Regions from separate parts of the Gordonia sp. NPDC003424 genome, predicted to be linked through region 1. Evidence: predicted binding sites of a transcription regulator. Region 1 holds the regulator's gene; each other region holds the start of a gene.
What was found. The regulator LexA, encoded in region 1, represses DNA repair genes until DNA is damaged. The targets are predictions, from matches to a motif close to CGAACANNTGTTCG.
Positions count from the first base shown of each region.

Region 2: the regulator LexA is predicted to act here: its motif matches at 4,789-4,802, upstream of ACWDTI_RS15680 (DUF222 domain-containing protein).
Region 3: the regulator LexA is predicted to act here: its motif matches at 785-798, upstream of ACWDTI_RS15090 (DUF222 domain-containing protein).
Region 4: the regulator LexA is predicted to act here: its motif matches at 4,287-4,300, upstream of ruvC (crossover junction endodeoxyribonuclease RuvC).

Region 1 is NZ_JBSFQJ010000019.1:101,973-109,479, forward strand. It holds gene hrpA (ATP-dependent RNA helicase HrpA) at 1-1,454, shown strand, start outside; gene nrdR (transcriptional regulator NrdR) at 1,428-1,913, opposite strand; gene ACWDTI_RS22455 (LysM peptidoglycan-binding domain-containing protein) at 1,939-2,496, opposite strand; gene lexA (transcriptional repressor LexA) at 2,732-3,445, shown strand; gene ACWDTI_RS22465 (phosphoenolpyruvate--protein phosphotransferase) at 3,456-5,129, opposite strand; gene ACWDTI_RS22470 (DeoR/GlpR family DNA-binding transcription regulator) at 5,394-6,164, shown strand; gene ACWDTI_RS22475 (1-phosphofructokinase family hexose kinase) at 6,161-7,153, shown strand; gene ACWDTI_RS22480 (PTS fructose transporter subunit IIABC) at 7,218-7,507, shown strand, end outside.
Region 2 is NZ_JBSFQJ010000009.1:232,711-240,217, reverse strand. It holds gene ACWDTI_RS15720 (pentapeptide repeat-containing protein) at 1-980, shown strand, start outside; gene ACWDTI_RS15715 (hypothetical protein) at 1,303-1,740, opposite strand; gene ACWDTI_RS15710 (hypothetical protein) at 2,229-2,579, opposite strand; gene ACWDTI_RS15705 (hypothetical protein) at 2,608-2,808, opposite strand; gene ACWDTI_RS15700 (hypothetical protein) at 3,101-3,262, opposite strand; gene ACWDTI_RS15695 (helix-turn-helix domain-containing protein) at 3,366-3,599, opposite strand; gene ACWDTI_RS15690 (hypothetical protein) at 3,685-3,834, opposite strand; gene ACWDTI_RS15685 (hypothetical protein) at 3,991-4,599, opposite strand; gene ACWDTI_RS15680 (DUF222 domain-containing protein) at 4,824-6,404, shown strand; gene ACWDTI_RS15675 (hypothetical protein) at 6,535-7,269, shown strand; gene ppsA (phosphoenolpyruvate synthase) at 7,321-7,507, opposite strand, start outside.
Region 3 is NZ_JBSFQJ010000009.1:82,725-90,231, forward strand. It holds gene ACWDTI_RS15085 (DUF4334 domain-containing protein) at 1-304, shown strand, start outside; gene ACWDTI_RS15090 (DUF222 domain-containing protein) at 814-2,052, shown strand; gene ACWDTI_RS15095 (VOC family protein) at 2,408-2,845, opposite strand; gene ACWDTI_RS15100 (hypothetical protein) at 2,936-3,634, opposite strand; gene ACWDTI_RS15105 (hypothetical protein) at 3,784-4,329, shown strand; gene ACWDTI_RS15110 (linalool dehydratase/isomerase domain-containing protein) at 4,319-5,761, shown strand; gene ACWDTI_RS15115 (LysE family transporter) at 5,899-6,519, shown strand; gene ACWDTI_RS15120 (tat pathway signal sequence) at 6,539-7,375, shown strand; gene ACWDTI_RS15125 (MBL fold metallo-hydrolase) at 7,389-7,507, shown strand, end outside.
Region 4 is NZ_JBSFQJ010000006.1:15,117-22,623, reverse strand. It holds gene secD (protein translocase subunit SecD) at 1-1,414, opposite strand, end outside; gene yajC (preprotein translocase subunit YajC) at 1,507-1,881, opposite strand; gene ruvB (Holliday junction branch migration DNA helicase RuvB) at 1,975-3,063, opposite strand; gene ruvA (Holliday junction branch migration protein RuvA) at 3,060-3,662, opposite strand; gene ruvC (crossover junction endodeoxyribonuclease RuvC) at 3,662-4,252, opposite strand; gene ACWDTI_RS10785 (hypothetical protein) at 4,361-4,984, shown strand; gene ACWDTI_RS10780 (YebC/PmpR family DNA-binding transcriptional regulator) at 5,089-5,841, opposite strand; gene pdxT (pyridoxal 5'-phosphate synthase glutaminase subunit PdxT) at 5,896-6,510, opposite strand; gene ACWDTI_RS10770 (acyl-CoA thioesterase) at 6,507-7,334, opposite strand; gene ACWDTI_RS10765 (response regulator transcription factor) at 7,372-7,507, opposite strand, start outside.

The sequences.
Region 1 (7,507 bases):
ATTTCGACACCTGGTGGAAGAAGGCGCGGCGCGCCACCCCCGACCTACTCGATCTGCGGCCGGAGGACGTGGCCGCCGACGTCGCGGTCGCCGACACCGACTTCCCGGGCGCCTGGCAGCAGGGCGAGACCCGGTTCGAACTGCGATACCGGTTCGAGCCCGGTGACCCGGAGGACGGCGTCACCGTCGTCATCCCGCGCCCGCTCCTCGATCACGTGCGGCCCGCCGGATTCGACTGGCTCGTCCCCGGTTTGCGGTCGGAGCTCGCCACCGAACTGATCAAGACGCTGCCGAAGGCACTGCGCAAGTCGATGGCACCGGCGCAGTCCTTCGCCGACCTCGCGCTGACCCGCCTCACCCCGCGCGCCGAACCGCTGATCACCGGGCTGGCCCGGGAACTGTCGACGATCACCGGGATGAGCCTGAGCCCCAACGACTTCGACGCCGAGAGACTGCCGGGTCATCTCACCATGAACTTCGCCGTGGCCAACCGGCGCGGCATCGTCGTGGCCGGCGGCAAGTCGCTCGCCGAGTTGAAGAAGCGCTTCTCCGACGAGGACGACGACACACCTGCGCGTCCGGTGTACACGACGTGGACGGCCGACGGCATCGGTGACCTCGCCCAGACGGTCACCTCTACGGTGGCCGGGCAGACACTGACCCGCTATCCGGCGCTCGAGGTGGTCACCGGCGCGGACGGCGGGACGGCAGGCGTGTCGGTGACCGAGGTCAACACCGAGGCCGACCGCGACCGGCGGATGTCCGAGGCCGTCGTCGTCCTCCTCGACCGGGCCATCCCCGCCCTGTCCAAGAAGGTCGCAACGGGCCTCGACCCGGCCGCACGACTCGCGTTGAGCCAGAGTCCGTATTCGCGGATAGACGATCTCGTCGCCGACTGCACCCGCCGGGCCATCCGGGATATGGTCGCCGACCGCGACCTCACCGGCATCCGCACGGCAGCGCAGTTCGACCGGTTGCGTGAGTCGGTGCGGCCGACGGTGAGTGCCGCGGCGCCGGAGTACTTCGCGATGGCCACCGCTGTATTGCGCGAACTGCCCGCGGTGCGCCGCGAGGTCGAGCGGCTCACCGGGCACCTCGCGGCCGACGATGTCGCCGATCAGCTGGGGAACCTGGTGTTCGACGGATTCGTGGCGGCCACGCCGCGCCGGCATCTGCAGCATCTACCCCGCTATCTCCGGGCGGCAACCCAGCGTCTGGGCGATCTGCCGGCCGCGGCCGGCCGCGATCGCGACGGCGTCAACGCCGTGGATCGGGTTGTCGCGCACTGGAATCAGCGACTGAATCAACTGCCGACCGCTCGCCGGGAGGCGTTCAACGAGTTCGCGCACTGGACCACCGAAGAGCTTCGGGTGAGCCTGTTCGCCCAGCGGCTCGGCACCGCGTATCCGATCTCGGAGAAGCGGGCGCTACGTGCTCTGGACGGGTTCCGCTGAGGCGTTCGGGTCCGGCGACACCCCGCGCAGATCGTCGATCTCGCGCTGGAAGTCCTCGAGCGACTCGAACGACCGGTACACCGATGCGAAGCGCAGATAGGCCACCTCGTCGAGGTCGCGCAGCGGACCGAGAATCGCCAGCCCCACCTCGTTACTGGGGATTTCGGCGGAACCGGACGAGCGGACCGCGTCTTCGACCTGCTGGGCGAGCTTGGCGAGTGCATCCTCGTCGACGTGGCGGCCCTGGCATGCGCGACGCACGCCGCGCATCACCTTCTCGCGGCTGAAGGGTTCGGTGACACCGTTGCGCTTGACCACCGCCAGCACCGCGCTCTCGACGGTGGAGAATCGGCGTCCGCATCGGGCACACGCCCGGCGGCGACGGATGGCCTGCCCCTCGTCGGCGACACGCGAGTCGATGACCTTGGTGTCTTCGTTCTTGCAAAACGGGCAGCGCATGCCACCGAGGATACCGGTCATGTCCTCAGCGATAGGCGGGTGCGACCAGCGCCTGACCCACATGCAGCCCGGCGCCGGACAGATCGTTGCGCTCGACGATGGCGTCGATCACCGCCTGCGCCGGTACGTCGGGCGCGACGCGCTCGGCGATGGAGGTCAGCGAGTCGCCCTGACGCACGTGCACGACCTCGGTGCCGATCGGCTCGGGTGTGACCGACGCCGCGTAGTCGGAGCCGATGATCGCGATGACCCAGACGAGGACGGCGAGACCCACGCCCACCAGGAGCGCCGCGGCGGCCAGCCGTCGGCGCAGGTAGACGCTGCTCGTGCCGGTGGTGCGGCCGCCGGCTGGTGTCGCGCAGCGCGTCCCCCGCACCCGCGCGCGCGACGGCCGGGCCACCGACGGCCGGGCCACCGGCGGTCGGCGATCGGCCTGCCGCCGGTCGGCGGGGCGGGTGAGGTCGGTGACGGCACGGTCGGCGCGCGCGGACCGCGTACCCGGCCGGACGGAGGTGTCGGGTTCGGGGACGTCCGAGCGGGGTGTGTGGGTGAGGGGTGTGCGGGTGAGAGTCGCGGTGGCCATGGTGTCTGTCCTTCTGCGGTCGGTGCTTGCGGGTCGCGCTGCCATCGATCACGTGTTCGATGAAACGTATGTTCGATTTCTAGCACGGGCCACCGACAAAGTCGCGCGAAGTTGCAAAACACCTCGAACACATGTTTGAACATGTCCGAGGATTGGGCTACTGTCGGCGCTGAAGGACCCAGACGACCAGCATTTTTCGGTGCTCGAGTCACCCAACCGACAGGAGGACCCACCGATGAGCGAGAAGGCCGGCGGGCCGGACACCCCCGACACCGCCACCGACACCGCCACCGACCCGCACGCCGCCGAGGCATCCCTGACCGCGCGCCAGCGCGGCGTGCTCGAATACATCCGCCAGTCGGTCCGCGAACGCGGATACCCACCGAGCATCCGGGAGATCGGGGACGCCGTCGGGCTGACCTCGACGTCGTCGGTGGCCCATCAGTTGCGCACGCTGGAGCGCAAGGGCCTCCTCAAGCGCGACCACAACCGGCCCCGGGCGGTGAACATCTCCGACGGCGATCCCACCAATCCGCCCGGCGGCTCCGCGGCCGGCGACGACACCTCGCTACCGACCCCCGCGTTCGTGCCGGTGCTCGGCCGGATCGCGGCAGGCGGACCGATCCTCGCCGAAGAGGCCGTCGAGGACGTGTTCCCGCTACCCCGCGAACTCGTCGGTGAGGGGTCCCTCTTCCTGCTGAAGGTCGTGGGTGAATCCATGATCGACGCCGCGATCTGCGACGGCGACTGGGTCGTGGTGCGTCAGCAGAACGTCGCCGACAACGGCGACATCGTCGCGGCGATGATCGACGGCGAGGCCACCGTGAAGACGTTCAAGCGGCGCAATGGTCACATCTGGCTGATGCCGCACAACGCGCTGTTCGAACCGATCCCCGGTGACGACGCCGCCATCCTCGGCAAGGTCGTCACCGTCATGCGGCGCGTCTGACCGGCACCGCTCAGCCGTCGAGCGCGGCAGTGGCCGCGGCTCGTGCGGCCACCGGGTCCGCGGTCGCCAGCACCGCTTCGGCGGCGGCGCGACACTGCGCCAGGGTCACGCCGGCCAACCGCGCACCGACCGCTGCCGCGGCCGCCGGCGCCGACGAGAGCGAGGTGACGCCCAGGCCCACCAACACGCACGCGAGCAGTGGGTCCGCGGCCGCCTCACCACACACACCGACCGTCTTGCCGGTCGCCTCCCCGGCTTGCCCGACGCTGTGGATCAGGTGCAGTGCGGCCGGTTGCCAGGGGTCGGTCAAACCGGCCAGTTCCGGGGACATCCGGTCGGCGGCCATCGTGTACTGCGTGAGGTCGTTGGTGCCGATCGACACGAAATCCACCTCGGCCAGGATCGCCGACGCCAGGACGGCCGCGGCGGGAACCTCCACCATCACGCCCGCGACCAGTCCGCGTCGGCGTACCTCACCGGCGAACTCGGCGGCCTCGGCGGCCGATGCGATCATCGGGGCCATGACCCACGCCGCGTTCCCGCTCGCTTCGGCGGCGGCGGCGATGGCGTCGAGCTGATGGGCACGGATCTCGGGATGTTCGATGGCAATCCGGTTGCCGCGCACGCCGAGTGACGGGTTCGCCTCGTCGAGGTTCGTGACGAACTTCAGCGGCTTGTCCGACCCGGCGTCCAGGGTCCGGATCACCACCTTCTGGCCCGGGAAGGCGTCGAGCACCTCCCGATAAAGCGTGGTCTGCTCCTCGACCGTGGGTTCGTCGGGCCGATCGAGGAACGCCAACTCGGTGCGGAACAGTCCGACGCCCTCGACCGGGAACGACGTCGCGCTCCGCGCCGACGCGCCGTCGGCGACATTCGCGAGTACGAGAACCTCGAAACCGTCGGCGGTGCGGCCGGGTCCCTTCCACGACTTGACCGCCTCGGCCTCGCGCCGGCTCTCCTCCACCGCCGCGACCGCGGTGGCCTCGTCGGGCTCGACCTCGATGGTGCCGGCGGTGCCGTCGACGAGAACCGTGCTGCCCGCCGCGACGACCTCCAGCCCGGACACCGCGACGACGCACGGGATGCCGAGCTGGCGCGCGATGATGGCGGTGTGGCTCGTCGGACCGCCCAGACGGGTCACCAGTGCGGTGATCTTCGCCGGATCGAGCCCTGCGGTGTCGGCCGGTGCAAGGTCGTCGGCGAGGAGCACCGACGCCTCATGCGGTTCGGGCACACCGGGTTCCGGCACACCGATGAGCTCGGCCACCACGCGGTCACGGACATCCTTGAGGTCGGTCACCCGCTCGGCCATCAGTCCGCCGACCTTGGTGAACATCTCGACGAACTGCTCGGTCGCGGCGATGGCCGCGGCGGGTGCGGGACTGCCCTTCTTGATCAGGCCGGACGCGGCGCCGACCCAGCCACGATCCTCGGCGAGTCCCGCAGTGGCGGTGAGGACCTCGGCAGCGGCTCCCGAGGAATGCGACGCGCGTGCGCGCAACCGTCCGGCGACCGTGGCGGCCGCGTCGGTGAAGCGTTTCTTCTCGACCTCACGCTCGTCTTCGGCGACCGTCGCACCCATCGCGCCCGGGTCGTAGACGGGGCGCTCGCCCGGCCATACGACGGGGCCATAGGCCTTACCGCTGACGACCGGGGTTCCGTTCAGTACCTGTTGCTGGCCCACCGCAGCACCTTTCTCGTCGGTTGATCGGCCCGAGTAACGGCCACCTGTTTATACGACCACATCTCGATCGGTTCGCGCCGGTGAACCCCCGTCGCACGTCGATGTGCCTCGAGTTGCCATAACGGAACCTGTGTGAACCAAGTTACAAGAAACCCTTGACTTACCCACACAAACAGGCGTAAACAAATAGACATCAACACGAGAACCCACATAAATCAACACACACGCAGTTCGAACACCGTGAAACCTTCGACAGGAACACCTATGTACGCCGAAGAACGCCAGCAGGCGATCGCCGACCAGGTACGCGCTCACGGTCGCGCCTCGGTCGCCGCGCTGGCCACCCGATTCGACGTCACCAGCGAGACCGTGCGCCGCGACCTGGCCACCCTCGAGCGCGCGGGTCATCTGCAGCGGGTGCACGGCGGGGCGGTGCGGCCCGGCGCCACCGCGATCCTCGGCGAGCAGGGCATCGACGAACGGCAGAGCAGCCACACCGAGGAGAAGGCGGCCATCGGCCGGGCGGCGGTCCGGTTCCTGCCGCCCGACGGCGGGTCGGTGTTCTTCGATGCCGGCACCACCACCTTGCAGGCCGCGCTGGACCTTCCCCGGGACCGACGACTGACCCTGATCACCCACAGCATCCCGATCGCCGCAGTCCTCGCCGGCCAGGGTGCGAACGATCTGCACATCCTCGGCGGCCGCGTCCGCGGCCTGACCCAGGCGACCGTCGGGTCCGAGACGGTGAGCGCACTCGAACGACTCCGCGTGTCGACCGCCTTCGTCGGCGCCAACGGCATCAGCGAGTCGCACGGCCTGTCCACTCCCGACCCGGACGAGGCGGCGATCAAGGCGGCCATCGTTCGGGTGGCGAATCGCGTTGTGGTGCTGGCTGATTCATCCAAGCTCGACCGCGAGGACCTGTCCTCGTTCGCCACCCTCGCCGACGTCGACGTACTCATCACCGACTCCGGGATCGACCCGGCGATGTCTGCAGCCCTGTCCGCCCGCGGCATCGAAATGGTGATCGCATGACCGAGAGACCACCAATGACACCCACGATCCTCACCGTCACCGCCAACCCGAGTCTGGACCGCGCCCTCGAGCTCGCCGCGCCGCTGGTTCACGGCGAGGTGCAACGGGCCAGGGCGGCACGAGCCGAACCGGGCGGCAAGGGCGTGAACGTCGCTCGGGTGATCGCCGAGGCCGGCCTGGACACCCTGGCGATCCTGCCGGCCCGAGGCGGCGACCCGCTGCTGGCGGCGCTCGACGACGTCGGGCTCCCCTACCTGGCGATGCCGGTCGACGGCGAGGTGCGGTCCAACCTCACCATCGCCGATCCGGACGGCACGACGACCAAGATCAACGCCCCCGGAATCCCCCTCGACGAGCTCTCGGCGCGACGCCTCGCCGACCTCGTCGTCGAGAACGCCCGGGGAACCCGCTGGGTGGCGCTGTGCGGGTCGCTGCCGCCCGGCCTGCCGGACAGCTGGTACCGCACGGTCATCGACCACCTCACCGGACTCGGCTGCCGGATCGCCGTCGACACCTCGGGCGGCCCGCTGTCGGCCACCGTCACCGGCCGTGTCGACCTGATCAAGCCCAACGACGAGGAACTCGCCGCGGCCACCGGCGCCGATCCGGCGACGCTGGTCGCCGCGACCCGCCGGGGCGACTACGGACCACTCGTCGACGCCGCACGCACCCTCGTCGACCGGACCGGCGCGGCGGTCCTGGCCACCCTCGGCGCGACCGGCGCCATGCTCATCACCGACACCGGGTCGTGGTTCGCGACGCCGCCCCCGATCGTGCCGCGCAGCACCGTCGGTGCCGGGGACTCGTCGCTTGCCGGGTATCTGATCGCCGAGTGCCGCGGTGACGCCGAACCCGACCGGCTGCGAAACGCCGTCGCCTACGGGTCGGCGGCGACCGCGCTGGCCGGCACCCAACCTCCTTCCCCCGATCAGCTCGATCTCGACGGAGTCCGGATCACCGACCTTTCAGGAGCCGCCCCGGTCCGATGACGCACCGCCAGCACATGACACTCACACAGCAGAATCCCTCTCCCCCAAAGGAAACGGAAAACCGATGACACCACAGATCATCACGACGCAGACGGTGAGTCTGGACGTCGACGCCGGCAATGACCCCGCCGCGGTGATCGGCCATCTCGCCGACACCCTCGCGGCGGCCGGCCGCACCAGCGACCCCGCCGAACTCACCCGTGCCGCCCTCGATCGTGAGGCCAAGTCCGCCACCGGACTGCCCGGCGGCATCGCCATCCCGCACGCGCGCGCCGAATCGGTCGGCGACGCGAGCCTCGCGATGGCGCGGCTGTCGAACAAGGTCGACTTCGGCGCACCCGACGGCCCGGCGGA
Region 2 (7,507 bases), on a different contig from region 1:
AGACGGAACGACACTTCAGGACGACCAACCGGCAGGACCGCTACACGACGATTGCCACCCAACTTGCTGATGCGAATCCGGCGGTGCGGATCGCGGCGGTGTATGCGCTCGAAGCGCTCGCCGATGACTGGCTGAACTCCGGGTCAGTCTCGCGATTCGCCTACCTACGCGCGAGGGCGTGGAATCAGAAGCTACGCGACGAGGTGCGGGCTAGAGCGATGGCCGCAGCGACGAGACAGGCACAAGCGTGCATTAACGTGCTATGTGGCTACCTACGCACTCCGCTGGCATCGCCGCCGGACAATCAGCACACGCTCGTCGAGCGATCGGTGACTACGAATGGTGAAGCTGCAGCGGTCGAGGACCGTCACGCGTATCAGCCCAACGACCTTCACGTGCGAAAAGTCATTACCGATGTGATCGAGGGGCACTGCAAGCGGATTGACCTGAACGGTCGGTGCTGGAGCGACCTTCGATTTGAGTTCGGTGGAGCGCACCTCTACGACGCACACTTCTCTTACTGCGAGTTCAGTGGGCCGATGGACTTTATGGGCGCTGTCTTCTACGACGGCGGATCGTTCGACGGTTGTGTCTTCAAGTACGGCGCGTTCTTCTCTCGAACGCATTTTATCGGTGGAATGGGGAGTTTCTACAACGCTGAGTTCTGCAAGGGCGCCTCGTTCTCGTCGGCCAGATTCGACCACGGTGGATGGTTTGACGAAGCAGTATTTCGCGAGGAGGCTTCGTTTGATCGCGTAGCTTTTGACCATTCGACGAGGTTCCAGCGCGTGCAGTTTCTAGGACCGGCAGAGTTCAAACGGGCGACATTCAGCGACGAGGCCGACTTCACAGGTGCCGAGTTCAACGACGTAGCAGACTTCGACGAGGCAGAGTTCGCGACGAATGTGGTGACAGAGGGTGCCGCATTTGCGAAGGGGTTCCCGGCCCAGATCGAGGGTCCGCGCAGCCTTGAACGGTAGCGTCCTGAGCAGATCGAATCGGGCGGTGTCGACCTAGTCGGGCATTCTGGTAAACGCGCGAGCTTCTACTGTTGGCTGCCTGACCGCGACAACCCCATCGTCTCCGCGTAGCGGCTTGGCGAAGTAGTCGGCGACTAGCGGCAGTAGATCGCGAACCACCACATCCACATCCACACTCACACCGAGCCGAGCTGCCACGGCCTCGGCGCTCGCTCCGCCCTCGTTCTCATCGCAAATCTGGACCGCCGCTGCTAGTACCGCGCGCTCGTCCGGTGTTGTCATATGACAAGTATGGACCTGATGGCCGTGGAAGAGAGAAGGTCTACCCAGTTAGCAAATTGCCACCAGCGCCCCCCATCGCGCCGATAGCGACCTGGTATGCCGTGGAACCGAGCCATCCTGCGATCTGCTGGAATCTCTTCCGTTCTTCCGTTGGGCGTGATTCGTCGTCTGCGGCAGCCTGCAACGTGTCAATCAAACGCCGCAACAGGGTCTCGGGTGACGGCCACTGTCCGGCTGCCCTAAGCGCGTCGCTCGTAGGCTTGCCGACCACGAGAACATCGCCCGCCCCATTGGTCATGCCCTTCTCGAAGTACGGCCCGCGATAGAGAGCACGTAGCGCTCTCTGTACGGTCTCGTCGTCGAGTCCGCAGACACTTGCCAACTCGTTCGCACTCGCCTGCTGCCCTGATTGGTCGTAAATCTCGACGACTGCGCTCAGTACGGGCAGATCGCGGTCTGTCCAGGTGTCACTATTCACGCGGCTGAGTATGCCGCGATGTGCTGACAATGCCGGGCATAAGCGCCGGGATTCGCTCGTGCGGTGGACTCAGGAGAGCCAAGCGGTCGCGATGACGGCCCGTTCGTATCCGACGACCACCGATCGCTCGGCGATGGCCAGGTATTCGTTCTGGGTTGGGGCGAAGGTATCGCGGACGGCCACCGTGTCGCGCCAGCCGTAGGTCGGCGAGGTGGGGCTACCAGCGCCTTGCCCAGACCCTCGACGTACCCTCCGCCGAACACCCAGAGATGGCCGAGCGGGGTACTCGCTGCGCCGCCGCTGGCAATGATCAGATTCGCTTGTGCTGCTGCGGCTGCCACCGCTGCGGAGGCGTGGATGAGGCCGACCGTGTTGGTCTTGGCCAGCTCGGCCACCAGATGTCCCACCGCTGTGACGATGTCGCCCGGTGTGGGTCCAGCGGGTGCGTCGGAGATCAGCCGGGCTGCGAACTCGCGCTCGACGGCGACCTATTCGATCAGGCGGAAGTTCTGCTGTACCCGCGTGCGGACCTCGGCCTGCGACGGCGAGGTCGTGTCGCAGGTGTCGAACGCCCATGACGTGATCGGGTCGAACGGGTCAGGCACCTCGGGTCGGGTGCCGGTCTTCAGCTCGTCAGAATCGGGATCCGGGCACCAGTCGGCTGCCCAGATGCCGAAGGCATCCTCGCCGCCGTTGTTGTGCGGTCGGACCCGGACCCCGCCCGCCAGCCAGCGCGGGATCTCGTCGTCGGTCCAGGTGGTCGCCGCGAACAGACCTGACGGGCTCGGGTTGACCAGGGGTGCCTGGTACTCGATCGGGAGTGGGTTGGGTGTCGCCATGATGTTGTCTCCGTTGGTGTTTGAGTGCTCAAGCGGTCGGCAAACTCACGCGGACCGGCCAGCTTCCCGACGCGATGACCGATCGGTGGTGGCCGTTGTTTTCCGACGGGATGCCGAGTGCGCGGCATGCATCCTCGTGTCGGGCTTCGCCGTGGCGGTGGATGAACTGAGCCAGCTTCACAACAGCAGGCCAGGTGTTCTCGATGTGTCGTTCGATCTCGCGCGGCAAGGGACCACCGCTGGCCAGCAGGGCAGCGTGGTCGCTGTGCCCAAGGTGGCCCAACACCGCCCGGATCTCGCGAAGGTTGGGCGTCCGACCCGCTCGGAACTTCGCCTCGGCGTATGGGCCGCTGTAGCTCAGCTTCGGCCATGTGCCGGTGGGGATGTCCCGGTACTCAGTTCGGCCACGAATGCCGAAGGTGCGACCCCGGTGGAGTTGGACGCGGTCGATGTGAGCGCCCAACAGGACACCGGCAATCGCGTGGCCGCTTTCGTGAACGCACGTCGCCAGCTCGTCGCGTTCAGCCTCGGTGATAGTGGCGAGCGTGAGGGGTGGCCTCGTCGTCATCTTCATATGTCCATCCTTCTCGGTGCGGGATGAACTCGCCGTCGTCGACTCGCTCACGGATCACGTTCACGATGTGGTTCTGGATTTCGATGTCGGTTCGGGTGTCGGTGGTCATGTCGGGCTCCTCGGTGGTGCGACGTCAGCTAGCGACGTCGCGGGTGGTGGTGGGATGCTCTCCGCTGCCGAGGCTCAGCGGATAGCGGTGTCGCGATCTCAGGTCATACGCGTGATTCCTTCGACAGGGGCACGAGTTGTGCATCGAGATCATGTCGGCGGAACCGAAGCTGACCGCGATCGGACAAGCCAACCCGGTAGGCGCGGAGGACGCCGTCGCGGGCATATCGGCGGATCGTCCACTCTGCAACACCCAGAGATTCCGCTGCCTGGGTCGAGGTGAAGTAGTGACGCGGAGCGTCGGTCTCCGGGTGAATCGAGTGCGGTCGTGCGTTCATGTTGGGAGATGTTGCCGTACGTTGGCGCGTGTACACAACTGACTAAAGTCGTTGTTGTGCAACGTGATTGGTGATCATGAGGCGTCTAGGCGAGTCGATCGGTGACTCGACGCCGCAGGTAGGCGTCCATCGCGGTCACGTCGGCGCGCTCGCCGATACGGCCCGACGGAACGCCGAGAGTGACACCGCCCGCGCTCTCGGACAGTAGGTCGTGGGCGATCGTCAGCGCGGCCAAGCTGTCGGGCTGATGCTGCCCGCGCTGCCATCCACACTTCGAGGTCGGGAAGATGGCCTGCGATCCGGCAAGTGCCGACCTCGAACGCCTGCAACAGCGCGCTCTCTCGGGCAAGGCTGTCGCCCATGGCCCCGCTGCCCTTCGGTGGCCACATCGTCACGCGGATTGGCGAGGCCAGCCGGTATCGCGCGCGATTCGTTCGTACGTTGCGCGAGCAGTGAATGCCTCGATGGCGATCTCGCTCGCGCCCACGGTGATCGCCAGGTCGATCGCCGCACGCGCCCAGGCATCGGAGGTCATCTGCGCCGACGCATCGGCTATGACAGCGATCGTGCCGTCGCGGCCAAGCGATGCCGCAACAATTCCCGCTTGATGGCCGTGCCCGCTGTCGGCCGGGTCGACGGCGACAACCGTTCGCACGGGCGCGATGGGGGCAGCGGGTAATCGCCACGAGGCGAGCCATTCACGTTTGATCAGATTGCCCTCGGGACTGCCGGGGACGCCTTGGAACTCCGCGTACCAGTGCCGGTCGTCGAGGGATCGCCGGAGGTCGGCGAAATGTGCGGCCGTGCGACCGACAGTCGATGACATCACCTGCCCCGGCTCACGATGAAGCGCGTCGGGGATACCAGCCTCGGCGACGGCGGGAACGTTGATGAGCTGCCAGCGATCAGCCTCGGCATCGAGTAGGTGCCCGATGAGATCGTTGCGGTGCCAGCGGGTGCCGATGATGACTACTGCGCCACCGGGATGCAGACGGGTCATCACCGTGCCCCGGAACTCGGCCAGTACGCGCCGACGGTGGGCATCGCTGTCCGGGATGTCGGTGCCGCGCTCTGAACCTGCCCGTCGCGGCCCTTGCCACCAGCCACACTTGACTCGGCGGTCACAGGGTTGCGGAGCGGAATTGTTGTCAACACATCCTTGCCTCTGAGTCGCACATCAGATAGACTTCGAACATCAGTTCGAGTACTTGGGGAGGGGGCTCGATGACCAGCGGCACCACATCCGAAGACAATGACGCGGAGATCGTCGGGCTCTACCGTGAACTCGACGATGTGTTGGATCGGATCGCCGCCGCCGATGCCACCCCGGCCTCCTACGACGAGGTCGTGGCGGTCGCCGAAGTCCATGAACGCTCCGCGCGGCGGATGAGCTTCATGGGGTTGCAGCGGCTGCTGGACTGTTCGGATCGCAACGTGGTCGGCGAGGAAGGGTACCGGTCGCTCACCGATTTCATGGTGGACCGGCTGCGGATCACCGACACCGGCCGCCGACGTAAGCAGATGGCGGCGCTGTTGTCGTTGCACGCGCTGTCCGGTGAGAAGTTGGACCCACGATGCCCGACCCTGGCGGAGGCGTTCGCCGAGGGCGCGATCGGCACCGATCATGCGGTGACGGTGATCGGGGTGCTCGACAAACTGCCCGCGAAAATCGACCCCGAGCAACGCGCCGCGGCGGAAGAGCTGATGGCCGACTACGCCCGGGTGCACACCCCGAAAGAGTTGACCACTCTGGGTGCCCGGCTGCTCGCGCATCTCGATCCCGATGGCGCGTTGACCGACGACGCCGATCGGGCGCGGCGGCGCAGACTGCATCTGTCCAAGCAGGATGCCCAGCTGATGAGCGCCCTCGAAGGACAACTCGACCCGGTCACCCGTGCCCTGTTGGATGTGGTGCTCGACGCGTGGGCTGCGCCCGGCATGAACAACCCCGACGACGACGCATCGCCCAAGGGCAGCAAGGACGATGCCGATCCCGAGGCCCTGAAGCAGGCCGCCGAGCGGGACCTTCGCACGCCGGGGCAACGTAATCACGATGCCCTGCACGCGCTGCTGCAGGCGGTCGCCGACGGTGGCCTGCTCGGGAAGAGTCATCGCGGGCTGCCGCCGCACTTGATCATCACCATCTCCGAAACCGAACTGCGCGAGCGGGCCGGGGTGGGCACCACCGCGGGTGGGGCTCTCCTGCCGATCACCGACGTGATCGAACTGGCCGCCGAAGCCCAGCAGCATCTCGCCGTGTTCGCCGACCACAGTGCCCAACCGTTGTATCTGGGGCGGGCCAACCGGTTCGCCAGCCAGGTCCAACGGATGATGCTGCTGGCCCGTGACGGCGCCACCTGCACCTGCCCGGGCTGTAGCCAGCCGTTCACCCACACCGAAGCCCACCACGCCGAACAGGATTGGAAAGACGGCGGGCTCACCGACATCCAGGACCTGGCCGCTGCGTGCCCGACACACAACCGGATGGTCGGCGACAAACCGGGCCAGTGGTCCACCCACATCATCAAGACCGGCCCCGATGCCGGACGCCCGGCCTGGACGCGCAACGCCCGACGCGGCAACGGTAAGGGTCGGCCGCGGGTGCGCATCGATCGCACCCGGGAGGTCGCCGAAGCGTTCACCCGCCAACTGCACCGGACCGACCAGACCCGACCGGCCCAGAATCGTTCGGCCACAACCGAACCCAAAACCCCCACCGGACCTCCCGGTCACCCCGACGAACGACCGCGCATTCCACGGTTGATCGCCGCCGGATGGGGCGTCAACCGGGTCAACCTCGGGTGACCCTTCTCCGGTTACCACAACTCACACTTCGCCGGTACTTCGGCCGGTTATCCACAAATTCGACCTCCGCGCCCGAGATCGGGTCGTCGATGCCCGACGATGGCAGGCATGCAACTCGATCGGAGGACGAATGACTGACCGCACCTTGGGATTCAACGCCGGCCGCGCCGACGAGGTCACGCTCGGCATGGCCATGTCCGGCCATGTCCGGCTGTGGCGTGATGGCGAGCCATCGCTGTGGAAGATCCGCAAGTTCTCGGATACTGATGAGCTGGAGCGACTACAGGGTTCGGGCGCGATCTCGACCGAGAGGTTCGACCGCGCACATCATCGTGAATCGGCCAGCTTGGACATCGCGAATCAGATTCTGTGCGTGGGCAAGACGCTTGCGTCGTCCCACCGAGGTGGCATGACAATGGGTCAGGGAATCTTCATCAAAGTGTCCCCGGCGACCGGAACGGAGAAGTGCCCGTACCAGAGCTGGGATTCCGTCGAGGACGTCATCATCCGGGCAGCTGATGGCGCACAGGCGCGGGGGGAGGTTCTCGTGGTCGGCAGAGGCCCAGACCCGCGTGCGGCTGGGCCATCGATACTGCCGGGCACCTCCACGGTCAATGCATGGATCTACTCGGTCGTCTCGGCGTCGCCCCCGCCCACGGCCGGAGCATGGGCAGAACATGAATCGGCACTGACGGATGACCGATCCACGTTGGTGGCGACGTTGTCTCCGATGGCGCGTGGCGAAGCTGCCGAACTTGCCGTAGCAGCCCTGAAGGAATGGGGTGTGGAGCCCTTCGACGTCGGCATCGCCTACGTCGTCCCGATCGAATTGTTGACATCCCCAACCTCGCCCGCCGGTGGATGACGAGCGCTACCAACGTCATTCGCAGGGCGAATGACGTTGGTAGCGAGGCGATCAGCCCAGCGCCGCCAGCCGCGTCCAGGTGTCGACGACGGTGTCCGGATTCAGCGACATGGACTCGATGCCCTGCTCGAGCAGCCATTCGGCGAGGTCAACGTGATCGCTCGGCCCCTGCCCGCAGATACCCACGTACTTCCCGCGAGCCTTACAGGCCGAAATAGCCGCGGCCAGCATGTGTTTC
Region 3 (7,507 bases), on a different contig from region 1:
GAACCCACGGGCGGCGTTCCGGGGCGTTCCGCTGGCACGTTTCCCGATGCTCACGCGAATCTCCTACCGGACGCCGATCACCGCGACGCGGGCGCTCACGCAAGCCCATTCGTCCAAGGCGCGTCTGCGCACCACCCGGTATCGCGGAGTCGACACCGCGACCATGGTCTACGACCAACTGCCGATCAACGACGTCTTCCGCCGATTGTCCGACGATGCGGTGATCGGCGCGATGGACATGAAAGGTTCTCCGGCGCCGTACTTCTTCCTGTTGCAGCGGGACGATTCGTTGGCCGTGGTCTGACGTCGCACACCAATCGCCAAGGGGCCCTTTGTGGCTCGGCTGGTGCCTCGCGCTTCGGGGAGCCGGGCTCGCACGAGCGCGCCGTCACCTCGATCCCTGATGAGCCCGCGAGGAACGAGCGAACCGTCATCCGATCGCTGAGCAGCCCGCGAGCAACGCGGCCGTCACCCGATCCCTGAGCAGCCCACAAGGAACGAGCGCTGTCACCCGATCCCTCAGCAGCCCAGGAGGAACGAGCGAACCGTCACCTCGATCCCTGAGCAGCCCGCGAGGAACGAGCGGGCGTGTCGAAGGGCGCCACCCAACCCCAAACGACCGTTCACCGCTCGACCGTCACCTCACACCCAAGCCAGCACCACAAGCCGCTCCGACAAGCCCTCAAGAACTGTCACACCCGCCCGATACGATGACGGATCCCGCAGACCACCTACACGCAATCGCGTTGGAATACAACAGAGTTCACCAATCCAACCCTTGACTCGAATGTGTGTTCGAGTAGAATGGGGGGCATGCCCGACACCACACCCCTGCTCACCGCCGCCCGGCAGCTCACCATCACCGACCTGACCTCCGGTCGCGACGCGTTTGATACGACGACAGGCCTGATCTGCCTGTCCAACACCGTCAGCCACCGCCTGGCGGTGGCGATCGCGGAGATGGACCGGTTGGGGGTGGCCGCCGCCACCGGCGGCAAAACCCGGAAACTGTTGATCACCATGGGGTTGGCGCCGGCGGTGGCCGACCGGTTGCTGCGCATCGGCACCGGCCTGCCGCGGATGGCACTGCTGGGCGGCTACGCCGAAGACGGCGTCTTTGCCGCCGAACACCTCGACGCCATCATCGGTGGAGTCGCCCACGTGTGCCGCCGCGCCCCAGACGGCCTGTGTGACGTCGAACAATATGAGGTGGAGCAGGTGTTGATCGCCCAGGCCATGTCCGGGGCCACCCCCACCCAGATCAGCGAGAAAGCCCGCGCCCTGGGCAACCAGTACACCGCCGACACCGGCGGCCTACCCGCGGCCGAGGACCGCTCGATCAACGAACTGACCATCAGCCAAACCGCCGACGGCCGCATCCAGATCCGCGGGGATGTCGACATCATCACCGGGGAAAAACTGCTGTCGGCGATCACCTCACTGTCGGGCACACGCCCCGAACCCGACGGCTCCCCCGATACCCGCTCGACCGGGCAACGCCACGCCGATGCCCTCGAAGCGATCCTCGAGGCGGCCGCGGTCGCCGACACCACCCTGGTGACCCCACCGAAAACCCACGTCAGCCTGCTGGTTCCCGCCGACACACCCGAGCAGGCCGTGCTGGGATGGACCGGGCCGGTCACCGCGGCGACCGCCGCGTTGCTGGCCTGTGACGCGGCGATCGGCGCGATCATCATCAACGGAGAAACCGTGCCCCTGCAGATGGGCCGCGACAAACGGCTGTTCCCCTCGCACCTGCGTAAGGCGATCATCATCCGCGACACCTGCTGCATCAAATGCGGGACCCGCGCCGGCTACACCCACGTACACCACATCACCTTCTGGGCTGAGGGTGGTCCCACCGATCTGGACAACGGATGTTTGCTGTGCCCGGCCTGTCACACCCAGATCCACCACGGCGACTGGCAAATCATCCTGGGCGCCGACCGCCACCCCTGGCTCATCCCACCAGCCTCGATCGACCCGACACGCACACCACTACCCGCCTACAACCGGCGCACCCTGACCCTCGACGACCGCATCGCCGCATGACCCAAACGCGGGCCGGGCGAGACGTTTCGCCACGCCCGGGTCCTGAGCACACGAGCGTGCGAGTGCGCCGAACGACGCCCAGCGGCAGGCGCGGCCCGGCCGACACGGCTCAACCAGCGCACACCCGCGGCCCGCCCGAACTTGTCGGTGCCCGGTGATACAACAGCCTCAGCCAATGAAGCAGAGTCAGCCACCCAAACCTGTGTAACCCTCTGACGCGCAGCACATTCCAGCGAAGCACATTTCCCGCGCACCCGACCCGTCGGAACCGCGCACGCACCTTGAGAACTCCATAGTGTGACAGCCGCCCCGAAGGGTGCCTGTCGGGCACAAGCGTCCGGCAGGCACCCGCGACTCAGTCGAGGCAGAACTCGTTCCCCTCGGGATCGGTCATGACGATATGTCCGCCGGCCAGCGGCGGTGCCGGGTCGTGGCGCGCAACGCGCGTGGCACCGAGCGCGGCCAGACGGCCGCTCTCTGTCTCGAGGGCCGCCATCCGCTCATTCCCCGCCAGGCCGGGCGCCGCGCGGATGTCGAGATGCACCCGATTCTTGACCTCCTTGGTTTCGGGCACCCGCTGGAAGAAGATCCGTGGACCCGTCCCCGACGGATCGACCACCGCCGATGCGTCGTTGCGCCGTTCCGCCGGCACGCCGAGGGAATCGAGGGCAGCCTCCCAGGTCGCGAAACCCGGCGGCGGCCCCTGTAACCGGTAGTCGAGTGCATCCGCCCAGAACGCGGCAAGCGCCGCCGGATCGTGGCAGTCGATGGTCACCTGGAAAACGCGGGCCATGATGGATGCTCCTCCGTCGTATTCGAACTCGTTCCGTCCCCGACGATGTGACCCGACGATGTCACAGATCAAGGACAGCGACGGTCCGCATCAGCAAGGGTGCAATTCGCCGGAGGGACTCGGCTCGACGGTGCCCTCGCAAATTCGCTGATCAGCGCCCGAGCGCCACAACTCGTAGGTCTTCGTAACCCAGAAGGCGACGAATGCGATGAGCGCGGCGGTCTCGATCCAGAACAGCGCGGTGCTCGGTCCGGTACTTCCGGCAACGACGGCAGCGATGACCGGCAGGACGACGAGCAGCCCGGTGAGGATCCAGTAGATGACGGAGAACCGTTGCGCCTCAGCCGGATCGAGCAGAGTCAAGGTGAGCCGGCCGTAGAGCACGATCGACAGGGCAGTCACGAGGAAGAAGGCGACCGCGGCGGCGACATGGAGGACGTTCGCGGCGTCGGTGTCCTGCGAATCCGGGGGCCTGGTCGGAAACAGGGCGACCACGATGGCAAGGACACCGGCCACGTTGAGCAACCAGTTCTCCCCCACCGAATAGCCCCGATAGGCGATGAGCGCCACGCCGACCGCGACGATGATGCCGACGAACACGTCACGCGCCGGCGTGTAGTAGAAGCCGCTGATCGAACCCTGCATATCGACGTCGGGACTGACGGCTGCCCAGGTCACGAGGACAACCGGCAGCAGGAACGCACCCACCGCGATCAGAATCCGTAGCGCGAAATAGGTGGCCATCATGAACGAGCGCAGTTCCGACCCCGTCACCATCGACCCAGCCATGTGCCGATGCTACGTCCGCACCCGGTTCGGAATTGGTTCATTTTCTGGCAACGTTCGTTCTCACATGACGTACGATCGTCAGACGCACCGGTGCGGCGCTGCGGAGGAGGTCATCGAGCATGGTTTGCTGCGTCATCGGAGCACTCCTAGTGCTGATCCTGCAGCGTGTGATGCCGTGGCGTGCGCAGTCCGATGACGGCGGGTTCGCCCCCACCGCCTACCGGCCTGTCGGTTCCGGCGGCGCCGGACAGCCGACGATGCCGGAATCCGCCGACCGCAATCACCCGGCACTTGCGGGTGCGCTGCGCGCAAGCGGCCTCGCCCTCGGCTGCTATCTGATCGGGGTGGCCACGCTCCGCCTGTCGGGGGCGGCGACCGACACCGCGTCGGTCGCCGTATGGAGCGTGCGGTCGATCGTGATGACCCAGGTCGCGCTTGTCGCCCTTGCTGTCTCGATCGCGATTCCGGTGCGCACGAGATCGGATGGCCGGAGCCACGTGGCCGTGGCGCTGATGGTCGGCGGGCTTGTCGTGGTTGCCGGGATGGAGTTCGACATCCGTCTGCTGCACCTGTATCACATCGAATCCGCTGGCCTCGGCGTCGCGATTCACGCCGCACCGATCGGTGCAGTCCTCGTCGGCGCCGCACTCGCGGTGCGCCACAGCCGCTCCTATGGAGGTCCCGTTGCCGCCTGACAGTCTCTCGTCGACGGGCCTTTGGCCCGCCTCGGTAAGGTCGCACCGCGTCGACGAGGCGACCGAAGACGAATTGGCGACGCTCAGATTTCTGCTCGATCTGGCGTTACAACCACTGAATCGCTGGGACGGTTTCACCCGACTCGAACAGATCGGCGGCAGCGCGCTGCGGTATCAGATCGCGTATGTCTCGTATGCCCTGTCGGTGGCGCAGTACACACGGACACCCGCGTTCGGCGGATACCTCGCCGAGGGGCAGGCGAACATGATCCGCAAGATGTGCGACAAACGCGTGTGGGGATACTGGGCCACCGAGCGACTCACCGGATACCTGCGCTGGAATCCGGACCCCGTCGTCTTCGCGAACGTGATGTACTCGGGATTCTTCGCCACCATGCTCGCGTTCTACGAAACCCTGAACGCCGACAACACATTCGACGACGACGGCAGCCTGCCGCTGGTGTGGAATCGTCGCACCCGCTTCGAGTACGGCTTCAGCTCCATCGCCACCGCGATCGCCGACAACATGCGGGCCAGCCGGCACACGCTGTATCCGTGCGAACCGCACCTGATCTACCCGATGTGCAACACCATCGCCGTCACCGGTCTCGTCGGATACGACCGCCTGCACGGCACCGACCTGGCCGGTGATTTCGTCGCCAAGATCGCGACGTCGTTCCGCCGCAACGGATACCTGCTGCCCAATGGCCGGTTCCGGTTCGGGCTCGGGCCGGCGGGCCTGAAGTTGCCGCCCACCCTGTCGAACGACGCGGTGATGGCGTACTGGCTCAACGGCGTCATGCCCGAGCTCGCCGCCGACACGTGGGACTCCCTGCGCCACCGGCGCGTGACCGTCCGCGACGGTCGCCTCGAACTGCTCAGCGCGCCCGTCGACCGACTCGACGTCGGCTCCTACCGCAAGGGCGACGCCTGGACGCTGGCGAACATCGCCTGCGCCGCAAGGGAGTTGGGTGACGATGAGGCAGCCCGCGCGGCCGAGGCCACCATCGGAGACCGGTTTCGACGGGACTACTCGTCATCCGGTGCCCGGCGTCTCGCCGGTGCCTCGACCTGGGCGAACGGCGCATACGCACTGGCAACCTTCCTGCGCAAGAACGATCTGCGCGGATTGGCCCTCGGTGATGTGCCCGAGGAATGGCGCACCGGACCGATGCTGACGCACGCCGCCTACCCCGACGTCCTCGTCGCGAAGGCGGTCACCGACGGCTCCGGACTCGACCTGGCGTTGTACCCGGGCGCCGGTCCGGTCCGGACCAAGCTGGGCGTGTCCCGGCTGGCGCCGGGCACCCGCTACCTACTCACCGGGTGCGACTTCGCCGAGGTCGTCGCCGACGAAACCGGGCACGCCCGGCTGGGCGTCTGCCTGTCCGGCCGACACGAGGTGACGCTGCGCCGACCGGGACAGGGGTGAGCACGACTCATCGATCACGGCACCGCGATTGGTAGACCGTCCGGCCTTGGTGCAGCAGAGTCGCCGCCTGGTCGAGCAGATCACTCGCGTCCCGGACCCGGCCCGATCGTCGAATTCGGTGGCACTACCCTGTCGAGGTGCAGATCGCGACCTGGGTGGCCTTGCTGACCGCATGCGTCCTGATCAGCTTCACACCGGGCGCCGGTGCGATCAACACCATGAGCAACTCGATGAACGCCGGGTTCCGTCGTGCCTTCTGGGGCATCCTCGGCCAGCAGGCGGCGCTGCTCATCCAGTTGCTGATCGTCGCGTTGGGGCTCGGTGTGGTGATCGCCAGGTCGCCGACCGCCTTCGACGTGATCCGGTACCTGGGTGCCGCCTACCTGATCTATCTCGGCATACGTCAGTTCGTCCGTAAGCCCGATCTGACCGAGGAATCGGCCCAGGCGCTCGCCACGGAGTCGTCGACGTCGATGTTCGTCCGCGGGGTCTGGGTGAATCTGCTCAACCCGAAGGCGATCGTCTTCCTCCTGGCGTTCATCCCCGGCTTTGTGCGCACCGACCAGCCGCTGCTGCTGCAGTATGTCGTCATCGGCATCACCATGGTGGCCGTCGACATCACCGTGATGTGGCTCTTCTTCGCGACCGTGGCACGCGGTTTCCAACGCATGACCCGGACCGAACGAGGACAACGCGCACTCAATCGTCTCTTCGGTGTGCTCTTCATGGCGGTGGGCGTGCTGCTCGCCGTCGTATGACGCGGTTACCCTGAGGATCATGCGTCTCCCCTGGTCCCGTCGTCTGACCACGCTGGCGGCGGTACTCGCCGCAGCAGGTGCCGCCGCGCTCGTTCCCGCTGCCACGGCACAAGCGGCACCGCCGAGCGACGATGCGCTCGCCGTCATGCTCCCCGCACGTCTGGCCACCGCCAGCGCCTATGCGGCCACACGTCCCGGCACCACGGGCATCGTCGTCACCGATCGGCGCACCGGCATCACCCTGGTGAACACCTACGCCGACACCCCGGTGTGGACAGCATCGACCATCAAGCTGGCGATGGCCGCCGATCTCCTCAACCGCCACCGGGCCGGCCGCATCCATCTGTCGGCCGCCGACCGCGGCGCCATGCACCGCATGCTGAACTCCTCCGACGACGCCGCGACGGATCAACTCTGGTTCACCTATGCCGGCGCCGATCATCAGGCCTTCAACCGCGACTTCCGCGCCTTCGGCATGGCGGCGCTCGCCCCGCAACGCGGTTTCAGCTCGTACTACCCATATTGGGGATTCCAGAAGGACACCCCGCGCGATCTGGCCAACCTCCTGTCGACCGTGCTCCGCATGCCGACGACCGACCGCAACTACCTCGTCGGCGAGATGCGTGGCGTCGCGGCCAATCAACGCTGGGGCATCATGGCCCTGCCCGGCTCAGAGCATCCCGGAAACAAGAACGGCTGGTCCGACGAGCAGGGCGGCTCGGTGGTGAACACCGTCGGATTCGCCGGAAGCGGTGAGCGATTCGTCATCTCGATCATGAATTCGCTACGCGGACAGGGAAATCAGGCCGACGGTAAGGTCACCGTGTCACGGGTGGCCCGGGACCTGTTCGCATGAGCCGGCTGCTGCCATGACCACCTCGCACTCGGGTCTTGCCGAGGCACAGTTTGGTGCGGTGAGTGTACTGATGTCCGGGAAGGGCGGCGCGTACCCGTACGGCAATACGGTGATCGCCCGCGGTTCCGCCGG
Region 4 (7,507 bases), on a different contig from region 1:
AGCCACGAACCTCGCCGATCGCCAGCACGTAGATGATCACGGCGGCGATGAAGCTGACCGCGTTGCCGGTCCAGATGGTGCGGCGCGCACTCGCCCAACCGCGGGGTACCGCGGACCGGAACGTCCGGCCCTCGCGCATCTCGTCCTTTATTCGTTCGAAGTAGACGACGAACGAGTCGGCGGTCATGCCGATACCGATGATCAGACCGGCGATACCGGCCAGGTCGAGCGTGAAGCCGATCCACCGGCCGAGCAGCACGATGATCCCGTAGACCATCAGGCCCGACAGCACCAGCGACAAGATCGTCAGGATGCCCAGCATCCGGTAGTAGAGCAACGCATAGATCAGCACCGCGATCAGGCCGACCGCACCGGCCAGCAGACCGGCCTTCAGCGACGACAGACCCAATGTCGCGGAGACGGTCTCGGCGTTCGACGCCTCGAACGACAACGGCAGCGACCCGTACTTGAGGACGTTGGCGAGGTCTTTGGCCTCCTGCTGGGTGAAGTTGCCACTCACCTCGGTGGCCGGGGTGGTGATCGCACCCTGGATCTGCGGCGCGGACACGACCTTGCTGTCGAGGGTGAACGCGGTGGCCTTGCCGACGTTCTGGGCGGTGTAGGTCGGCCACAGCTTCTGGGCATCACCCTTGAACTCCAGGGACACCACCCAGGAACCGGCTTGCTGCGTGGTGGTCGCGGTGGCGTTCTTGATGTCGCGGCCGTCGATGATCTCCGGCGCCAGCAGATACACCTGCTTGCCGTCCTGCGAGCAGGCGACCAGGTACTGATCGGGCAGGTCGTTGCCGACGAGCGGATCGTAGGAGTCCGGCGAGCAGTCCATCTTCGCCATCTGCGCGGTCAGCGCGTCGAGATTGGCCCCCGCGGGCGCCTGGCGCAGCTTGCGCTGTTCCTCGATCGCCGCGGCCGACGACTGCTGATCCTTCGCCTCGGCAGCCTTCTTCTCCTCGGCCCGCTGCTCGTCGGTCTTGCTCTGCGGCGTGGCCGGCTGCACGTTCTCCACCGGACGCACGAACAGACGCGCGGTCTGGCCGAGCGCACGCGCCTGCGCGCTGTCGTCGCCGGGCACCGTGATGACGAGGTTGTTGCCGTTGACCACGACCTCGGATCCGGACACACCGAGACCGTTGACGCGCTGCTCGATGATCTGTTTGGCCTGGTCGAGCTGCTCCCGCGAGGGGTCCTTACCGTCGGGGGTGCGCGCGGTCAGGGTGACGCGGGTACCGCCCTGCAGGTCGATGCCGAGCTTCGGGGTCGCCGATCCACCACCGGTGAAGAAGACCAGGCCGTAGACGACGGCGAGCAAGACGAAGAAGGCGGTCAGCGGTCTCCACGGCGGGATCTCACGCTGAGGTCCCGACCGTTTCGCCGACGCCCGGCGAGGTGTGGTCACTGCGGTTTGGTCTCCTGAGAATTGCGGTCATCTGGGCAGCAGACGACCACTCTACTGACTGCTCGGTAGCCACCGGTTTCCCGGTGCGGAGATCACTTCTCGTCGGTCGGATTCGCCGGTTTGTCGTAGGTCTGCTCGGGGGCCGGGCTCTCGATGATCTGGTCGGCGTCGGGAGTGCTCAGCGCACCCGGGTAGGTCGCCCCGGCATCCTCGACCGGGACGACACGAACGATCGCGAGGCGGTTGAAGCGGGAGATGATGCCGTTGCCGATCTCGAGGTCGACATAGTCCTTCGAGGAGTCGACGACGGTGGCGTACATGCCGGAGGTCAGCTGGACCCGCGCGCCGGTGGCCACGGAATTCTGCATGTCCTGCATGTCGGCCATGCGCTTCTTCTGCTTGCGGATGTTGAAGTACATGAACACGGCCAGCATCGCCAGCAGGAGCGGGAATAGCAAAGACTCCATGGTTACTACGTCAATCCTTCGGGGTTATCGGGTGGTGTCAGGTCGGGTGTGCAGCAACCAGTGTGCCATGCCCGGCACGAATGTCCGATTTCGTCACAGGTCGTCGAACAGACTCCCGGTGATGTCCTCGCGGGAACGGACCCCGAAACTGGCGTTCAGTGCGCCGACGGGCGGGGTGAGCCCGAGGTGATGCCAGGCGGCCGCGGTGGCGACCCGTCCGCGGGGGGTGCGCGCGATCATGCCCGCCCGCACCAGGAACGGCTCGCACACCTCCTCGACCGTCGTCGGTTCCTCGCCCACGGCGACGGCCAGCGTCGACACACCGACCGGTCCCCCGCCGAATCCACGGACCAGCGCCCCGAGCACGGCCCGGTCGAGCCGGTCGAAGCCGAGGTCGTCCACGTCGTAGACGGCCAGGGCGGCCCGGGCGATCTCGACGGTGATGACACCGTCGCTGCGGACCTCCGCGTAGTCGCGCACCCGGCGGAGCAGACGGTTGGCGATACGGGGGGTGCCGCGGGATCGGCCGGCGATCTCGCCGGCCGCGTCGTCGATCATCCGGATGCCGAGGATGCCCGCCGAACGCCGCAGCACGCGGACGAGCTCGTCGGTCTCGTAGAACTCCATGTGCGCGGTGAACCCGAACCGGTCGCGCAGCGGCCCGGTCAGCGACCCGGATCGGGTGGTCGCCCCGACGAGGGTGAACGGGGCGACATCCAGCGGGATCGACGTGGCACCGGGTCCCTTGCCGACGACGACGTCGACCCGGAAGTCCTCCATGGCGAGGTAGAGCATCTCCTCGGCCGGGCGGGCGATCCGGTGGATCTCGTCGATGAACAGCACATCGCCCTCGACGAGGTTGGACAGCATCGCGGCGAGATCGCCGGCCCGTTCGAGCGCCGGTCCGGACGTGACGCGGATCGCGGCACCCATCTCCGCGGCGATGATCATCGCCAGCGACGTCTTGCCCAGCCCGGGTGGGCCCGAGAGCAGGATGTGGTCCGGGGTGCCGCCGCGTCCCTTCGCCCCGTGCAGCACCAGTTCGAGCTGCTCGCAGACGCGCGGCTGCCCGATGAAGTCGGCGAGCGAACGGGGGCGGAGTCCGGCGTCGAAATCGCCGTCGGCCGGCAACTCGGTGGCGCTGACCGCACGCTCGTCGGCGCCGGACGTCTCGTCGGTCATGCGGTCTTCCCCAAGAGCGCCAACGACTTTCGCAGAACGGTCGACGCGTCCCCGTCGGGGAGGTCGGCGAGCACCGCGGTCACCGCCTTGTCCGCGGGACCGGCGGTGAACCCGAGCCCCACCAGCGCTTCGGACACCTGATCGCGGACCGAACCGACGAGCGCCACGGGTGCGGCGGCACCGGCCGTCGACGCGGTGGGGACGTCGACCTTGTCACGGAGTTCGACGACGAGTCGCTCGGCGACCCGCTTGCCCACCCCGGGGACCGCGGTGAGCGCCTTGACGTCGGAGGCGGCCAGCGCGCGCCGCAGCGCGTCGGGCTCGAGCACGGCCAGAGTGGCCATGGCCAGGCGTGGTCCGACTCCGGTGACCGTTTGCAGCAGGGTGAACAGCGACCGGGCGTCGGCGTCGGTGAACCCGTAGAGGGTCATCGAGTCCTCTCGGACGATCATCGACGTCAGCAGCGTCGCCTCCTCGCCTCGACGTACGGTCGCCACCGTCGCCGGGGTCACCAGCACCCGATAGCCCACGCCCGCACAATCGATCACCAGGTGGTCGAGCGCGATGTCGATCACCGGACCGCGAACCGACGCGATCATCACCGTCCCCCTACTCGTGTCGTCGTCTGCGGCGTGTGCGCCGTCTGTTGCTTCTGGTGTTTCTGCTGCTTCTGTTGTGCCCGCGCCTTCTGCTCGGCCTGCGCCAGCTTCTCCATCATCGGGCCGCGCCAGCAATGGCAGATCGCCAACGCCAGGGCATCGGCGGCGTCGGCCGGTCGCGGTTTGGTCTGCATCCCGAGGATGCGGGTGACCATCGCGGTGACCTGCGCCTTGTCGGCCCGGCCGCTGCCGGTGACCGCGGCCTTCACCTCCGACGGGGTGTGGAATCGCACCGGCACGTCGCGTTGCCCGGCGGCCAGGGCGATCACCCCGCCGGCCTGGGCGGTGCCCATCGCCGTGGAGACCTGGTTCTGCGCGAACACCCGCTCGATGGCGACGACGTCGGGCTGGTGCACGTCGAGCCAGTGACAGGCGGCGGTGTAGACGGCGAGGAGACGGTCGGCGAGATCCATGTCCGTCGGGGTGCGCACCACGTCGACGTCGAGGGCGGTCACCGCGCGCCCGCGCCCGGATTCGACCAGCGCGATACCGCACCGCGTCAGCCCGGGATCGACCCCCATCACGCGCACGCAGAACCTCCCGACTCCGACCGTCGACACGGTACGAACAACTGTTCGAGATTCTATCCGCCCACCCCGACACGGGCGGCGACCAACACGCGCGGCAATCTTGGGTGCGTGCCCCACTTCGCCCCGATCAGCCCCGATGGACTCGTCGAGCTGTGCGTGGAACGACTCCGGAACACCTCGGGCGTCGTCGTCGCGGCGATCGACGGCGCCGACGCCGCCCACCCGGAAGCGCTCGCGCGACGGATCACCGACCGGCTTCAGGCACTCGGACGTCCCGCCGGCATCGTCGAATTGGCGCACTTCGTCCGCCCGGCCTCGCTGCGGTTCGAGTACGGCCACACCGACGAGGAGAGCTACCGCGCCTCGTGGTTCGATCACGCAGCCCTCGACCGTGAGGTCGTCACCCCGGTCCGCGCCGGCGACCCCTGGCTACCGCGCCTGTGGAACCCGTTGACGGACAGGTCTTTTCGCGACGACAGGCGACCCGCAGCGGCCGATCAGGTGATCATCGTGGCGGGCCCGATGCTGCTGGGACGGCACCATTTCGACCTCACGGTGCGGTTGCTGCAGAGCGAACCCACGCTCCGGCGCCGCACACCGTCGGCCGATCAGTGGACCATCCCGGTGCTGCTCGCCGACGCCGCTAGGTTCGACGCCGAGGAGTCCGACGCCGACGTCACCGTGCGCTACGACCACCCCGATCGCCCCGCGGTCAGCCGGGCCGACGCGTGAGTTCGTCCGTCCAGCCCGGCGGACCACCCTGTTCCTCCCCCAGGTGTGCAAAGACTCTCCACGAACTCGTGGAGAGTCTTTGCAATTACGGGGGAAGAACGTCGTCAGGCGTCGAGCTCGGCGAGCACCTCGTCGCTGACGTCGACGTTGCTGTAGACGTTCTGCACGTCGTCGGAGTCCTCGAGCGCGTCGATGAGTTTGAACACCTTGCGCGCACCGTCCGCGTCGACCGGGACCTCGACGGACGCCCGGAAATCGGCCTCGGCGGAGTCGTAGTCGATCCCGGCCTCCTGCAGTGCGGTGCGCACCGCGATGAGGTCGGTGGGCTCGCTGACCACCTCGAAGCTCTCGCCGAGGTCGTTGACCTCCTCGGCGCCGGCGTCGAGAACGGCCATCAGGACGTCGTCCTCGGACTGGCCGCTCTTCTCGAGCGTCACCACGCCCTTGCGGGTGAACAGGTAGGCCACCGATCCCGGGTCGGCCATGTTGCCGCCGTTGCGGGTCATCGCGGTACGGACCTCGCCGGCGGCGCGGTTGCGATTGTCGGTGAGGCATTCGATGAGGATCGCGACGCCGTTGGGGCCGTAGCCCTCGTAGGTGATGGTCTGCCAGTCGGCGCCGCCGGCTTCCTCGCCGCCACCGCGCTTGCGCGCGCGCTCGATGTTGTCGTTCGGCACCGACGACTTCTTCGCCTTCTGGATCGCGTCGTACAGCGTCGGATTGCCGGACGGGTCACCGCCGCCGGTACGCGCGGCCACCTCGATGTTCTTGATCAGTTTGGCGAACATCTTGCCGCGCTTGGCGTCGATGACGGCCTTCTTGTGCTTCGTGGTGGCCCATTTGGAATGGCCGCTCATGATCTTCCCTTTCCGCCTCTGCCCGGACGTCCGCGCCGTGAAACCCCGTCGATCTTACTCGCGCACCATCGAGACAAAGTATTCGTGCACTCGTCGGTCGCCGGTCACCTCGGGGTGGAACGACGTGGCGAGCACTTTGCCCTGCCGCACGGCGACGATCCGGCCCTGCGCGGGGCCGTCGGGGACCTGGGCGAGGACCGTCACGTCCGGGGACACCGACTCGACCCACGGCGCCCGGATGAACACCGCGCGCATCCGCTCGGCTCCGGCGACATCGGTGATGCCCGCGACGTCGAGATCGGTCTCGAAGGACTCGACCTGCCGGCCGAAAGCGTTGCGGCGCACCGTGATGTCGAGCGCATCGAGGTGCCGGGCGTCGGGCCGTGTGTCGAGGATGGTCGACGCGAGCAGGATCATCCCGGCACAGGAGCCGTACGCCGGCAACCCGTCGGCCAGCCGCCGCTGCAGCGGGTCGAACAGCTCGAAGGTCCCGAGCAGCTTGCTCATCGTCGTCGATTCGCCGCCCGGCAGGACGATGCCGTCGATGCCGTCGAGTTCGGCCGGGCGCCGCACCGCGGTGGCGTCGGCGCCCGCCGCGGCCAGCGCGGCGAGATGTTCGCGGACGTCCCCCTGCAGGGCCAGGACACCGATGCGGGGTCGAGCGGTCACGGTGTCGTCGTCCGACGGATCCGGGTGAGGCCCTCCTGCGTCACCGCGGCCACCATGCGGCCCCGCTGGTCGAAGATGCGGCCCTGCGTGAGCGCCCGCCCCGCGCCCGCCGACGGCGAGGTCTGGTCGTAGAGCAGCCATTCGTCGGCACGGAAGTCACGCAGGAACCACATGGCGTGGTCGAGGGATGCCCCCTGGGTCTCGACGTCGGGGTGCGGCACGTGCGACGACCCGAGCAGGGTCATGTCGCTCATGTAGGCGAGCGTGCACACATGGACGACCTGGTCGTCGGGCAACGGGTCCCGGTGGCGGAACCACACCCGTTGCTGCGCGGCGAGGCTGTCCCAGGTGACCATCTGTTCGAGCGGCACGATCCGGAAGTCGAAGTTCGGCCATTCCTTGAGGAACCGGTTGCGGCGCTCCAGGATCTCCCGGTCGTGGTCGAGCTCGTCGGGGCTCGGCACCGGCGGCATCGTGTCCTGGTGCTCGAGTCCCTCGTCGGTGCGTACGTGGAACGACGCCGACATGGTGAAGATCGCCTCACCGTCCTGGATGCCGGTCACCCGCCGGGTGACGAAGGACCGGCCGTCACGGATGCGGTCGACGAGGAACACCGCCGGCTTCTCGGTGTTGCCGGGCCGCAGGAAGTAGCCATGCAGCGAGTGCACCCCGAACTCCTCGTCGACGGTGCGGGTCGCCGAGACCAGGGCCTGCGCCGCGACCTGTCCACCGAAGGTGCGCTGGAGCAGCGTCGGGACCGGGTGACCCCGATAGATGTCCTTCTCGATCACCTCGATTTGGAGGATCTCCTCGATGGTTGCCACCAGGAGACTGTATGTCACGCCGGGGCGCGAGCCGTCCTCAGAGTTCGTCGAGCGCGATGAGGCCGTCCTGCACCGCACGCGCGACCAGCGCCGCCTTGGTCGGGGCCGGACGGCCGACGTCGGAGTACTTGGCCCGGATGCGCGTGAGGTGGGTGTTCACCGTGCCCAGCGAG